2 regions of the Hymenobacter sp. BT491 genome follow, and region 1 is predicted to be linked to the other one. Evidence: riboswitches for the same ligand, from Rfam matches in the RefSeq annotation. Region 1 holds a riboswitch; the other holds the start of a gene.

Region 1 (7,363 bases):
TTCGCAACCGTTTGGCGGCGGCGGCACACCATCCGTGGCTGTTATTGCTTGATAACGACAGCGTATTGCCCGACGCCGATTTTCTGTCCCGCTACGCGCACAACCGCGATCGGGCGCCCGTGCTGGTGGGCGGCACGATTTATCCGGCGGCGCCGCCAACCGATCCGGCGTTGCGGTTGCGGTGGCTCTACGGCCGGCTGCGGGAAGCGCGCCCAGCGGCTCTGCGTCAACGTAATTCGCATAACCAGCTGACCCTGAATAATATGCTGATACAGGCAGATGTCTTTCGGCGCTTTGGACTCGATGAGCAGCTAACTGACTATGGGCACGAAGACACTAAATTTGGTTGGCTTTTGCGCGCAGCGGGTGTGGCCGTTCACCACCTCGACAACCCCGTGCTCCACGACGGCTTGGAGAGCGCGTCGATCTTTCTGCAAAAGACCCACGATGCCGTGCGCAATCTCGCGCGCCTGTATTTGACGGAAGGGCTCGGTCGCGAAACCAAGCTCCTGCGCACGGCCCTTCGCCTGCGCCGTTTGGGACTAAGCGAAGCAGTACGGGCGGCATTTCGGTTGCGTTACCAGCAAGTACAGCTCAATCTGCTCTCCGGCAAGCCCAATTTGCGCCAACTCGACGCCCTAAAGCTGTATTGGCTGTTGGAGGAGTTGTCGGTAAGTGTTTGATTATTAAAGAGATATAAAAAAATCACAAAAGGCCGGACACGTCCGGCCTTTTGTGATTGAATGCAAGTTGCAGCTAGTTCTTATCAGGATTCTTGTCAGTGTTTTTGACTTCCGCCTTTACGTCTTTGTAAGCGCCTTTCACGGCACTGCCTACCTTTTTGCCTACGTTCTCGGCGCCTTTAACTACACCTTTGCCGGCGTTAGTGGCGTCGGCGCCCACGTTTTTAGCGCTCTGCCCAACTTCCACGCCACCGCCTTTGGCGGCTGCTTCTTCTTTATGGCCGGTTGCTAGGTCAGCGCCCTGCGACACGCGCGATTCAGCTTTGTCAAACGATTTGAAGGCGGCGTATTTGAGCTTTTCTTTCGAGATTTCCAGTTTATCAGAGCCGCTGACGTCCTTTTTGATCTCATCGTATTTTGCGTCCATGGCCCGCCACTCAGCGTTGATGTTGCGCCAGTCGGCGATCTCGTAGCGGTCCTCGTTGGCCTTAATCATCTTCACAAAGTTCTCGTAGGTGCTACGCGCATTAGCCGCAGTCATGCTGGCCGCCGGGTTGCTGAGCTTGTAGTATTTGCCCGTTTCAGTTGGCACGTCGTCACTGCCGCTGGTCTTGGTAGTAGTTGTGGTGGTAGTAGTTTTGACTGTGCTGGGTCGGTTACGCCATGCCACGTCGCGCTTGTCGTAGGCGGTGGTGTAGCGGGTGCGCAACTGCTCGATTTCCTGGCGGCGGTTGTTGTCGTATTGGTCAGCGTATTTGTCAACGGCAGCCACTTTCGAGTCAAATTCCGACTTCATCTGGGTGGTTTCGTTGTTGTAAGCCTCTTCCGTTTCGTCGCCCACGCTATCGGCTTTTGTTTCCGCGTTCGACACGAAGGTTTTGAAATCGTTATAGGCTTTATCGCTTTCTTGCGAGGTCTCTTTTTTCTGGTTTGGCGTACATCCCAGTTGGGTAACAGTCAAGCCGACTACTGCCAGCAGCGCTGTTAACGCATTGATAGTTAGGATCTTTTTAAGCATCGCAACAAGGGTTTAATTTCATAAACGAAATATCCGCTTGCGAATATTTTTCTCTAACTAACGACGCCAAGCAAGCGCAGGTTGCGGAGCAGGTAGCGTTAGCGGCGCTTCCAGCAGGCCGTATAACTTTGAAGCATATCCGTAGCCGTCTTTACTTTGTCTGTCCCCGCCACACCCATCCAACTGCTCGATCTTGCGGCTCAGCACGCCGCTATTCAGCCAGAACTTGATGCGGCCTTAAGCAAAGTGATGCGCGCAGCAGCGTTCATTCAAGGTGCTGACGTTGAACAATTTGCCGAAGAACTGAGCCGGTATCTCGGTGGCCCGCATGTGATTCCGTGCGGCAACGGTACCGATGCCCTGCAATTGGCACTGATGAGTCTCCGTCTTACGCCGGGCGCCGAAGTCATTGTGCCAGCTTTTACGTATGTGGCTACTATTGAGACAGTTGCAATACTAGGCTTGCGGCCGGTGGTAGTCGATGTGCGGCCCGATACGTTTGGCCTCGACCCGGTGGCGGTGGCTGCGGCTCTCACGCCGCGTACGGGTGCGGTCATCGTTGCGCACCTGTTTGGGCAATGCGCTGATGTAGAGAGGTTGTTGCAAATAACTCATAATCAAGGTATTGTATTAATAGAAGACAACGCGCAATCCCTTGGCGCGACCTACACCTTTGCCGATGGCAGGCAAATGCAGGCCGGCACGGTGGGCGCGGTGGGTACGACGTCATTTTTCCCTTCCAAAAACCTTGGTGCCTTCGGCGACGGTGGCGCGCTTTTCACCCGCGACCCCGACCGTGCCACGTACCTACGCCAACTCGCCAACCACGGCCAGACCCGCAAATACTACCACGAGCACATCGGCCTCAACTCCCGTCTCGATACACTGCAAGCCGCCCTGCTGCGCGTAAAGCTCCGATACTTAGCCACTTGGACGGCCGCCCGGCAGCGCATCGCGGCCCACTATGATGCTGCGCTTGCTGATGTTGCCGACCTGCATACACCTGCCCGCGACCCCCGCAGCACGCATGTTTTTCACCAATACACTCTCACCCTTGAAAATGAGCAGCGCCGCAACCAACTCCGGCAGCATTTGCTCTCGCAAGGTGTACCCAGCGCTATCTATTACCCGTTGCCCGTGCACTTGCAGCCCGCTTATCATTATTTGAACTACAAAGCCGGCCAATTCCCAGTGGCCGAACAGTTGTCCCGTACGGTGTTGTCTCTGCCCATGCATCCTATGTTGACGAACGATCAGGTGGAGTATATTGTGGATGTAATACGCCGCTTTTAAGTGCCTATTGTTTGGAAATCAAAGCATTACATCAAGCCGAGAGTAATAAGCTTATGCCGCCGATCCGCTTCGTCATCTGTGGGGTAGGACACATTGGCCGTCGGCATGCTGCTTTGGTTTCTCGCCACGAACGGGCACAACTGGTAGGTATTGTCGACGTGCGCGCAGAACTACGACCAGAATTGGAAGCAGAATTTGGGGTGCCGTTTTTCAATTCTTTAGACGCCTTTTTTGCTTCCGAGATAGCCGCGGATGTCTTGACCGTGGCAACTCCCAATAACCTGCACGCACCCCAAGCCATTGCGGGGTTGCACCACGGCTTGCACGTCGTTGTTGAAAAGCCGATTGCTCTTCAATATATTGATGCTGAGGATATTGTGCATACAGCGCAGCAAACAGGCCGGTTGGTGTTTGGGGTAATGCAAAACCGGTACTCGCCCCCGGCCGCTTGGCTCAAGCAAGTCTACGACGAAGGCCGACTCGGCCAGATTTATCTCATCCAGATCAATTGCTTTTGGAACCGTGATGCGCGTTATTATCGTCCTGGCGGCTGGCGCGGCACCCAGGCCCAGGACGGCGGCACACTCTTCACGCAGTTCAGCCACTTCATCGATTTGTTGTACTGGGTTTTTGGCGACGTTACCAACCTACAGGCCCGCTTCCGAGACTTCAACCATCAGGGAATCACGGAGTTTGAAGACAGCGGCCTCGTTACTTTCGACTTGGTGCGTGGAGGTTCTGGCACGCTTCACTACAGCACCGCGGTGTGGGACCGCAACCTCGAAAGCTCCATCACGGTGATTGCCGAGCACGGCAGCCTCAAAATTGGGGGGCAGTACCTGGACCAAGTCGAATATTGCCACCTGCGCGACTACACGTTACCTGCGTTGCCCCCCACCAATCCGGCGAACGACTACGGGGCGTACCAAGGGAGCGCTGCCAACCATGTGCAAGTAATTGATAATGTGATAGATGTGATTCAGCATGACGCCGCTGTTACAACCAATGCGCAGGAAGGCGCGAAAGTGGTAGAGATCATTGAGCGGATATATCGGTTGCGGTAGTTTGGGCGAGTTCGGTGCTTTGGGCGGAAGTCGTGCCGAGGGGAAAGAATGGATCGGCCCCTGAATCTTTTAGCCAGAATAGATGTAAAGAATTGAGCCTGTAGGTTTTATTCTGCGTATCTATATACTATGACTTCCTACGAACAGCTAGCTTATGCGGAGCTGCGGACGTGGCAAGCACAGATGCAGCGACCGCCCTCATACCTCAACCGCTTCACGCGGCGAGTACAAATGCGCCTTAATGCCTGGCTGCCTGAGCGTTTGCACGAGGCCATCACGGTCACCATCAAGCAGATGGTGCGCGGCGTGCTGTACGGCTCTTCGTACCTCACGCGCCGGCCCACTGCCGATGCCTCGCTGGAAGAGCGTGAAAAGTCGGTTCGCTGCCGCGTGCGATCCTACCGCAACACGGCCTCGGCCGAAGGAGCCGTTACGGGCGCGGGCGGCTTCCTGCTGGGGCTGGCCGATTTTCCGTTGCTGTTAGGCCTCAAAATCAAGCTGTTATTTGATGTGGCGTCGCTGTACGGATACGATGTGCGCGACTACACCGAACGCTTGTACCTGCTGCATGTGTTTCAGCTGGCCTTTTCGAGCCAGCACACCCGCAACGAAGTGTACCACCGCGTAGTCAATTGGGAAGAGTATCGCCACCAGCTGCCCAAAGATGTGCAAGCTTTTGACTGGCGCACTTTCCAGCAAGAGTATCGCGACTACATCGATCTGGCAAAGATGGCCCAGCTGATGCCCTTCATTGGGGCAGCAGTAGGAGCAGTGGCTAATTACCGCCTGATCGAGCAGCTTGGCGAAACCGCCATGAACTGCTTCCGCATGCGGCGCTTTCTCGAGTCGGATGCTGCTGTACCCGCCGAAAGAGCCGCCTGACAGATCGCATTTGGTAATGCAAAGTTGCGGCACGTACCTTTGCAGCATCAATTCTTTCCCCATCAAAGGATTGTTTTTATATCGAGGCGTGGAGAGACAGGCTCTATGAAACGCCGGCAACCCTCGGACCATCCGAAACGGTGCCAAGTCCTGACCATATAAAAACAACAATGCCGTGGCTTTTTCCAATAACCTTTCTGCCCCGTTCCTGTTGTGTGCGCGTACGGCTGCTGGCTCCGTTCTGATAACGGCTGATCGTGCCTGTTGCAGCTTCGCATTTGGTTGTTGTTGCTGATTGTTTTTCGGTACTGCCGCAGCTTGTGGCCCCTAACGGAGTCAGAACTTATACTTATATATAAACCATTGAATATCAATAGTTTATATATAAATCAGTAAAGTAATTCTGGTATAGCCAAGCTGCGTAGTCCACAGCCCCTTTTTCCCGTTTCTATCGTGATAACCCGGCAGCAAGCCGGCCGGTGGCCCGCCTTGTCCGAACCGTATTGTATGTTAAAAAAATCATTGGAACTTCTGCGGCAGGAAGCTGCCGAAACCGGCTCTCATACTCTCAAACGCAGCTTAGGTGGCCTCAACCTGATTGCCATCGGCATCGGGGTAATCATTGGGGCGGGGCTTTTTTCGCTCACCGGCATTGCAGCCGCCAACCACTCCGGACCGGCCGTCACGCTGTCGTTTGTGGTGGCGGCCATTGGCTGCGCCTTTTCGGCTTTGTGCTATGCCGAGTTTGCCTCTATGGTGCCCGTGGCGGGTTCTGCTTATACCTACGCGTATGCCACTCTGGGTGAGCTATTTGCCTGGATCATCGGCTGGGATTTGGTGCTCGAATACTCTGTGGGTGCCGCGACTGTGGCCATCAGCTGGTCGCAATACTTGGTGCGCTTTCTGGCCAAATACGACCTTCACATGCCGGCGCAGCTCGTGCTTTCGCCCTTCGAAAAAGTTACGCTGGCCGACGGCTCGGTGGTGTCGGGTTTTATCAACTTGCCCGCCATCCTGATCGTGCTCTTCATCACGGCCATCATCATTCGTGGTACGCAAGGCTCGGCCGTTTACAACGGCATTGTGGTGGCCCTGAAGCTCTCCGTGGTGGCCGTGTTTATCGTGCTGGGCTGGCAGTACATCAACCCAGCCAACTACCATCCTTATATTCCGGCCAACACGGGCCACTTTGGCGAGTTTGGTTGGAGCGGAATTCTGCGCGGTGCCGGGGTGGTGTTTTTCGTGTTCATTGGCTTCGACATCGTGGCTACCATGGCGCAGGAAACGAAGAATCCGCAGCGCAACATGCCCATCGGCATCATCGGCTCGCTGGTGATCTGCACGATTTTGTTTGTGCTGTTTGGGCACGTCATGACGGGTCTGGCCAATTACACGGAGTTCAAAAACAGCGCGGCGCCGGTGGCCATTGCCATCGAGAAGACGCCTTATGCCTGGCTCAGCCAAGCCATCATCATCGCCATTCTGATTGGGTATACCTCCGTGATTCTGGTCGATTTGCTGGGCCAGTCGCGGGTGTTTTTTACCATGTCGCGCGATGGGCTGCTGCCCGGCGTTTTCTCCCAGATTCATCCGCGCTTCCAGACGCCGCACAAGTCCAATCTGCTGCTGGGCGTGTTTATTAGCCTGTTTGCCGGGCTGGTGCCCATCAGCGTCGTCGGCGAAATGACGAGCATCGGCACGTTGCTGGCCTTTGTGATGGTGTGCATTGGCATCCTGATTTTGCGCAAGCGCGAACCCAACACGCTGCGCCCGTTCCGCACGCCGTGGGTACCGCTGGTGCCGATCTTGGGCATCCTAACCTGCTTGGTGATGATGCTGTCATTGCCCGCCGACACTTGGATTCGTCTGTTTGTGTGGCTGGCCATCGGATTAGCGATCTACTTCGGCTATGGCAAGAAAAACAGCAAGCTGCGGCAAGGCATTCAGGCTGAAGCGCAACCCGCCCCGCAAGAGGTAATTAGTTGATATGAACTTACTTATAACAAAAGAGCCGGCGCATTGCGTCGGCTTTTTTGTTGTGCGTAAGTCAGGAGTAAATACCAATTCCGCCGCTTGGCGCTGTGGCTGCTGTACTATTTTGGGGTATATAACAGCTTGGCAATCAGGCCAGTCCAGCCGGTTTGGTGGCTGGCACCTAGGCCTTTGCCGTTGTCGCCGTGGAAGTACTCGTGGAACAGGAGGTAGTCGCGGAAGTGCGGGTCCTTTTGCAGCAGCTTGTACTTGCCAAACGCGGGTCGTTGGCCTTTTTTATTGCGAACAAACAGCTTGGTCAGGCGTTCGGAGAGGGCCGCGGCGATTTCTTTAAGGGTGCTGAACTGCCCCGAGCCCGTCGGATATTCTACTTCGAAAGTATCGCCGTAGTAAAAATGAAAACGCTGTAACGACTCGATTATCAAGTAGTT
Region 2 (7,363 bases), on a different contig from region 1:
GAAAGAACGGCGTCCAGTCGATGTACTCAGCCAATTCCGCCAGCGGGTAATCTTCTAACACCTTGGTACCGAGGAAGGTAGGCTTGGTGATAGGTGTCGTTTGCCAATCGGCTTTAAACTGATTTTGGCGTGCCGCTTCAATGCTCAGGTAGTGCTTGTCGCGCTGCCGGCCGGCGTGGTCTTCGCGTAGCTGGCGGTAATCATCGGCAACCGTCTGCGCATAAGCCGCTTCGCTGGAGCCGAGCAGGCCCGCCGCCACGCCCACCGAGCGCGAGGCATCGTGCACGTGCACCACGGGGCCGGAATATGCCGGCGCAATCTTGACAGCTGTGTGCAGGCGCGAGGTAGTAGCCCCGCCGATAAGCAACGGAATTTTCATGCCGCGCTTTTCCATCTCGGCGGCCACGTACGTCATTTCGTCTAGCGAAGGCGTAATCAAGCCGCTCAGGCCCACAATATCAACTTGTTGATTAACAGCCTCTTCCAAAATCTTCTCTAGCGGCACCATTACGCCCAAGTCCACGATGTCGAAGTTGTTGCAGGCCAGCACCACGCCCACGATGTTCTTGCCGATGTCGTGCACGTCGCCCTTCACCGTGGCCAGCAGAATCTTGCCCGCGGTTTGGCGCTCCTGTCCGCGCTTGTCGGCCAGCAGGTAGGGCTCCAGATAAGCCACCGCTTTCTTCATTACGCGCGCCGATTTCACCACTTGCGGCAGGAACATTTTGCCGGCGCCAAACAGGTCGCCCACGACGTTCATGCCGGCCATCAGCGGGCCTTCGATCACTTCCAACGGCCGCCCGACTTGCTGCCGCACTTCCTCGGTATCCTGCTCAATGAAATCGGTGATGCCGCGCACCAGGGCGTGTTGCAGGCGCTCGGCGACGGGCAGGCTGCGCCACGCATCGGCCACCACTTCCACCTTGTCTTTTTGCTTGACGGTTTCGGCAAAATCGACGAGGCGCTCGGTAGCATCGGGGCGACGGTTGAGCAGCACGTCTTCCACCATCTCCAGCAAGTCCGGCGGAATTTCGTCGTAAACCGCTAATTGACTGGGGTTTACGATGCCCATATCCAACCCTGCCCGAATGGCGTGGTAGAGGAAAGCCGAGTTCATGGCCTCGCGCACCACGTCGTTGCCGCGGTACGAGAATGAGATGTTGCTCACGCCGCCGCTGGTGCGGGCGCCGGGCAGGTTCTGCTTGATCCACCGCACGGCCTCAATAAAGTCGAGGGCGTAGTTGCGGTGCTCCTCCATGCCGGTGCCCACGGTCAGGATATTGGGGTCGAAGATGATGTCCTCGGCCGGGAAATCCAGCTCGTTGACCAGAATGTCGTAGGAGCGCTGGCAAATCTCTTTGCGGCGCTCCAACGAGTCGGCTTGGCCGTCTTCGTCGAAGGCCATCACGATGACAGCGGCACCGTACTGGCGCACGGTGCGGGCGCGCTGCTTGAAAACCTCCTCGCCTTCTTTTAGCGAGATGGAGTTGACGATGCTTTTGCCCTGCACGCACTTGAGACCGGCTTCCAACACGCTCCACTTCGACGAGTCGATCATGATGGGCAGGCGGGCAATGTCGGGCTCGGAGGCAATGAGGTTGAGAAACGTGGTCATGGCCTGCTCCGAGTCAAGCATGCCTTCGTCCATGTTGATGTCGAGCACCTGCGCGCCGCCTTCTACCTGCTCGCGCGCCACAGCCAACGCCTGCTCGTACGCCCCGGTCCGAACGAGGCGCGCAAACGCCCGCGAACCCGTCACGTTGCAACGCTCTCCGACGTTGACAAAGAGGCTATCTTCGTAAATACCAAAGGGTTCGAGGCCGCTGAGGCGCGTCGCCTGCGGTACCGTGGGCAAGGGGCGCGGCGCAAATTGGGGCGCCAACTTGGCTAGCTCGCCGATGTGCTGGGGCGTGGTGCCGCAGCAGCCACCGACCACGTTCAGCAGGCCATCGCGGAGGTAATCCTCCACCACTTCAGCAAACTCCTGCGCCGACTCGTCGTAGCCGCCGAACGCGTTGGGTAAGCCCGCATTCGGGTACGCCGAAATGTGCACGTTGGCAATGCGGCTCAGTTCCTGGATGTACTGCTTGAGCTGCTTAGCGCCCAGAGCACAGTTCAGGCCCACGCTCAAGAGTGGCAAGTGATGAATCGAGTTCCAGAAGGCTTCTACCGTCTGCCCCGACAACGTGCGACCCGAAGCATCGGTGATCGTGCCCGAAATCATGATCGGCACAACTTTGCCACCTTCGTCGAAGAAGCGCTGCACGGCATAGAGCGCCGCTTTGGCGTTGAGCGTGTCAAAAATGGTTTCGATCAGCAGCGCGTCGGAGCCGCCGTCGATGAGGCCGCGCACCTGCTCGTGGTAAGCCGTGGCCAACTCGTCGAACGTGGTAGCGCGGTAGCCGGGGCGGTTTACGTCGGGCGAAAGCGAGGCTGTGCGGTTGGTCGGTCCAATGGCGCCGGCCACGAAGCGCGGCTTGCTGGGGTCTTGGTCCGTAAACTCATCGGCTACTTCGCGGGCCAGCCGCGCCGATTCGTAATTGAGCTCATACACAACGTGTTCCAATCCGTAGTCGGCCTGCGCGATAGAGGTACCGCTGAAGGTATTGGTCTCCACCATGTCGGCCCCGGCAGCAAAATATTCCGCGTGAATGTTGCGAATAATATCGGGGCGTGTGAGCGAGAGCAGGTCGTTGTTGCCGCGCAAAGGCTTGGGATGATTGGCAAAGCGCGGCCCCCGAAAATCCTCCTCGTCCAGCGTGTAGCGCTGAATCATCGTGCCCATGGCGCCGTCGAGCACCAGGATGCGTTGTTGCAGGATGGAGTAGAGGGGCGAGTCGGAACAGTGCGTCTTCATAGATTCTCTTTCAAAACGGCAGGTACAAAAAACCTATCCAGAAAGAGAAAACTGCGGGTGCAGGTTCCGTACTTATCTTCTTTCGTTTCCTCCAAGAGGGCGAAATGGGAGTTGGCACCTTGCTTCGCGGTCAGGTTGCCAAGACGTCGTAGGGCCCAATCCCTCGGTCTTTCTGGATAAGTATCACAACAAAGGTACATCCTAAACACCGAAAAATAAACGGACTTGCTGCGGGCTTGGTTTTCCGCTCGATTATCTAATCGCCAGATGCGTATTCGCCAATATTTTATTTTCTATATACTAACAAGAAAAGCTGCTGCGTTAGCCCGACAACGGTGTGGATCACTTACTTAGCAGAGGTTGCGCATGAAAGTATTGGTACGGTTGCTGTCGTTGATGCTACTCGGTGTAGCGCAGGTGAGCATGGCGCAGGTTGCCGCCGGCGACGGTTTGAAAGGCGATTATTTCGACGGCAAGAACTTCGAGAAGCTGGTCTTAACCCGCATCGACAAAACAATCGATTTTAACTGGACCATTGGCCCCCGAGGGGAAGGCCGGTGGATATCGCCCGGGCCGAACGTACCCGGCGAGCAGTTTTCGGTGCACTGGACGGGCTACCTATATGCGCCAGTAACAGGAGTTTACACTTTTCAAATCACGACCGATGACGGCATGCGCGTACGGGTAGGCGGCCGGAAAATCTTAAACTCTTGGCAAAACCAGGCTGCCGCCGTTTATACGGCCCACCAACGGCTAACGGCAGGCCGGTACTACTCGCTGCAGGTAGACTATTATCAGGTTGAAAAGGATACGCGGGCGCTGCTGGCCTGGCAGCTACCCAACTCCACCGAAGCGCCCCAGCCCATCCCGACTGCTAATCTGTATTCGGCTATGCCAACCTCTGCCGTACCTATTCTGCCTAAATCGGCTCGGCCTCAGCCCACCGTTGCAGCCCGCTCAACGACAGCAACCAGTACGCCCGTCGTAGTAGCCGCCCCGACAACAACTCCCAGAAAATCAATACTTACGCCTTTAAAAGCGGCGCTACCAACAGTCCGTCGGCCGCGGGCAATCTTAGCACAGCCCAAGGCGCCGCCTGCACTCGCACCTGTAGCCGACGAAGTTGCCGCGCTGCCCGACATGTCGGCGTTGGGCAAAGGCGACGTCGTGACGCTGCCCAACCTGTATTTTACCCAAAGCACTGCCACCCTGCTGCCGACTTCGCGCCCTGTGCTCAATGCCTTGGCTCGCACTCTACGCGAGCAGCCCGCACTGCGCCTGGAAATAGCCGGCCACACCGACAATGTAGGCGAAGCGGCGCTGAATCTGCGGCTTTCGGAGCAGCGCGCCCGTGTGGTGCGGCAGTATCTGGTGCAGCAAGGCATTGATTCGGTGCGGCTTACGGCCCGCGGCTACGGCGGCATGCGCCCCGTCGCCGACAACCAAGACCCCAAACAACGGTCGCGCAACCGTCGGGTAGAAGTGGTTGTGCAGTAGGCAGTTACAATGATGCGGCACTGCCGGAAGCTTGCCGACAGGCTTTAATGCAATGTATTGATAATCAATCAATTACTAAATATGAATTTTAATCATTATCCGGAGTAGCAAGTAGCTGTTGTAACTTTTTGCCCACGCCAGCGCTTCTATACGCCGCAACTGATTAGCGCGGCAACACATGAGCGAACCGGCAAAGAGAGTAGCCCTAGTTACGGGCGGCAACAAAGGCATTGGCTTGGAAATAGCCCGTCAACTGGGCCAGCAAGGCATTACGGTGGTGATTGGCGCCCGCGACGAGGCTCGTGGCAACGCAGCCGCCAACCAACTGCGTCAGGAGGGTTTCGAGGCGCACGTCGTGCAGCTCGACGTGACCAACGCTGAGGAGGTGGCCGCGCTGCCCGCTTTCTTTCAGCAGCATTTTGGCCAGCTTGATATTCTTGTCAATAACGCCGGGGTGCAGGAAGACCCTACTGGCAACGCTACGGTGGCGCTGTTTCGGAGCACGTTCGAGATCAATGTGTTCGCGGTTTTTGCCGTGACGGAGGCACTGCTTCCGCTGCTTAAGCAAAGTCCGGCGGGCCGCATCGTCAACCACAGCAGTCGCCTGGGTTCGCTTACGGCCATGAGCAACAGCCCTTTTTTGATGCCGGCCTACATGTCGTCGAAAGCGGCGCTGAACATGCTCACGGTGCTTACAGCCAGAGAGTTAAAAGACACCAACGTCAAAGTGAATTCGGCGCATCCCGGCTGGGTAAAGACGGAGCTTGGCGGCGAAGGCGCGCCACTCAGCATCGAAGAAGGTGCACGCACGGCCGTGGAGTTGGCGACGCTGCCCAGCGATGGTCCTACGGGCGGCTTTTTTCACAAAGGCCAGCCATTGCCGTGGTAGCAAACTAGGGGGAAGGCTCGCCAAAACCTTTTGCACACCTTATCAGTTGCATAAAATCAAATCGAACACAACCAATTTTTGAGCGTCTGCTCCCCTTCATTCTACAATCATGAGCCAAGTTCCAAATCTGTTTACGCCCATTCAAGTGGGCGCCCTTACGCTCCCTAATCGCCTGGCAATGGCGCCCATGACGCGCAGCCGGGCCACCAACCCAGGCAACGTCCCCACCGATTCCATCATCGAATATTACGTGCAGCGCGCTTCGGCCGGCCTGATCATCACGGAAGGTTCGCAGGTTTCGCCACAGGGTGTGGGCTACATCAACACGCCCGGCATTTACTCAGATGAGCAAGTAGCTGGTTGGAAGAAAGTTACGGACGCTGTGCACGCCGCGGGCGGCCGTATTTTTATTCAGCTGTGGCACGTGGGTCGCGTTTCGCACCCGTTTTTCCACAATGGCGAGTTGCCCGTAGCTCCGTCGGCCATCAAGCCGGAAGGCGTGAAAGCCTTTACGGGCCAAGGATTTGAAGAAGTTCCGACGCCGCGTGCACTCGAACTCAGCGAAATTCCGGGTGTAGTGGAGCAGTTCCGCTTGGCGGCCCGCAACGCCAAGCTTGCTGGTTTCGACGGCGCCGAAATCCACGGGGCCAACGGTTATTTGCTCGACCAGTTTCTGCAAGATGGCCCCAACCAGCGCACCGACGAGTACGGCGGCAGCCTCGAAAACCGGGCGCGCTTTGTATTGGAAGTGGTTGAAGCTGTGACAGATGAGTTGGGCGTCGATCGCGTGGGCATTCGTTTCTCACCCCAAGGCAGCGCCAGCATCCAGGACTCTGACCGCGTGAAAACGTTTAGCTACATAACCGAGCAGCTCAATAAGTTTAACCTCGCTTACCTGCACGTAATCGAGGCGCGCCCAGGCCATCCGATGGCAGCCGCGGCAGGCGTACCAGCCGTAGCCGCGCACCTGCGCCAGATCTTCAACGGTACTTTCATCCTGAACGGGGGCTACACGCAAGAAACTGCAGATCAGGCCATTGCCAACAACGAGGCTGATGTGATTGCCTTCGGTGTACCCTTCATCGCCAACCCCGACCTGCCTGAGCGCTTCCGCGTTGGGGCCGCCCTCAACTCGCCTGATTTCAGCACGTTCTACGTGCCCGGCGACAAGGGCTTCATTGATTATCCTTCGCTGGAAGAGCAGCCCCAAACGGAGGAAGCCAACGGCCACTACAATAACTAGCTAATAGTCAGTTAGTTATATTTTGTCAAAAACTCCTGCTCGGCGTATGCCGGGCAGGAGTTTTTTGTTGGTACTCGTTGCTGCTATTGTCTACGGAGCGTCTAATCCGGTGCGTACATCGACTGCCGAACTTGATTTTGCGTAAGCTTAAGGACTTCACCAATCCCTCCCTTAGCAATGGCTGCCAAAAAGACTCCGACTGCCCCGAAAGCGGCGCCTGCCAAACCCGAGAAACGCCTGATGGCCAAGGACATGAAGGCCGAAAAGCAGCCCTATCCGGCCAAACAAGCCGACATGAAGCAGCAGCCCGACACGGACTTTGCTAATTACAAGGCAGCCAATAAGTTACAGGGGAAAATTGCGCTCATCACCGGGGCCGACTCGGGCATTGGGCGGGCCGTGGCCATAGCCTTTGCCCTGGAAGGCGCCGACGTGGCTGTGCTCTACAACGAAAACGATGTAGATGCCAACGAAACCAAGCGCCAGGTAGAAAAACGCAAACGCAAGTGCCTGTTGCTCAAGCTCGACGTGCGCGACCCCGAGCAATGCAAGCAAGCCGTGCGCCAGACCTTGGCCCAGTACGGCGGCCTGAACATACTGGTCAACAACGCCGCTTTTCAGATGGCGCAGGAAAAATTTGAGGAAATCCCCGAAGAGCAGATTCGCCGTACCTTCGACACCAACATTCTGGGTTATATCTGGATGGCACAGGCGGCCATTCCGCACTTGCAGGCCGGCGACTGCATCATCAATACGGGCAGCATTGTAGGTCTCACCGGCAACCCTATACTGATTGATTACACCTGCACCAAATCGGCGATTCATGCCCTGACCAAATCGCTGGCTACCTACTTGGGAGAGAAGAACATACGCGTGA

What was found. Region 1 has a riboswitch for S-adenosylmethionine ahead of H9I52_RS05745 (amino acid permease). Riboswitches for the same ligand answer to the same signal wherever they lie in the genome.
Region 2: another riboswitch for S-adenosylmethionine. It lies ahead of metH (methionine synthase); the one in region 1 lies ahead of H9I52_RS05745 (amino acid permease).

What each region holds. Positions count from the first base shown of each region.
Region 1 is NZ_JACSJJ010000001.1:1,343,523-1,350,885, forward strand. Features, by position in the region: gene H9I52_RS05720 (glycosyltransferase family 2 protein) at 1-683, shown strand, start outside; gene H9I52_RS05725 (DUF6565 domain-containing protein) at 757-1,701, opposite strand; gene H9I52_RS05730 (DegT/DnrJ/EryC1/StrS family aminotransferase) at 1,858-2,994, shown strand; gene H9I52_RS05735 (Gfo/Idh/MocA family protein) at 3,048-4,058, shown strand; gene H9I52_RS05740 (EcsC family protein) at 4,188-4,940, shown strand; SAM riboswitch class I at 5,014-5,105, shown strand; gene H9I52_RS05745 (amino acid permease) at 5,448-6,926, shown strand; gene H9I52_RS05750 (MGH1-like glycoside hydrolase domain-containing protein) at 7,034-7,363, opposite strand, start outside.
Region 2 is NZ_JACSJJ010000003.1:1,185,260-1,192,622, forward strand. Features, by position in the region: gene metH (methionine synthase) at 1-2,857, opposite strand, end outside; SAM riboswitch class I at 2,927-3,040, opposite strand; gene H9I52_RS16625 (PA14 domain-containing protein) at 3,224-4,354, shown strand; gene H9I52_RS16630 (SDR family oxidoreductase) at 4,533-5,243, shown strand; gene H9I52_RS16635 (alkene reductase) at 5,353-6,486, shown strand; gene H9I52_RS16640 (SDR family oxidoreductase) at 6,727-7,363, shown strand, end outside.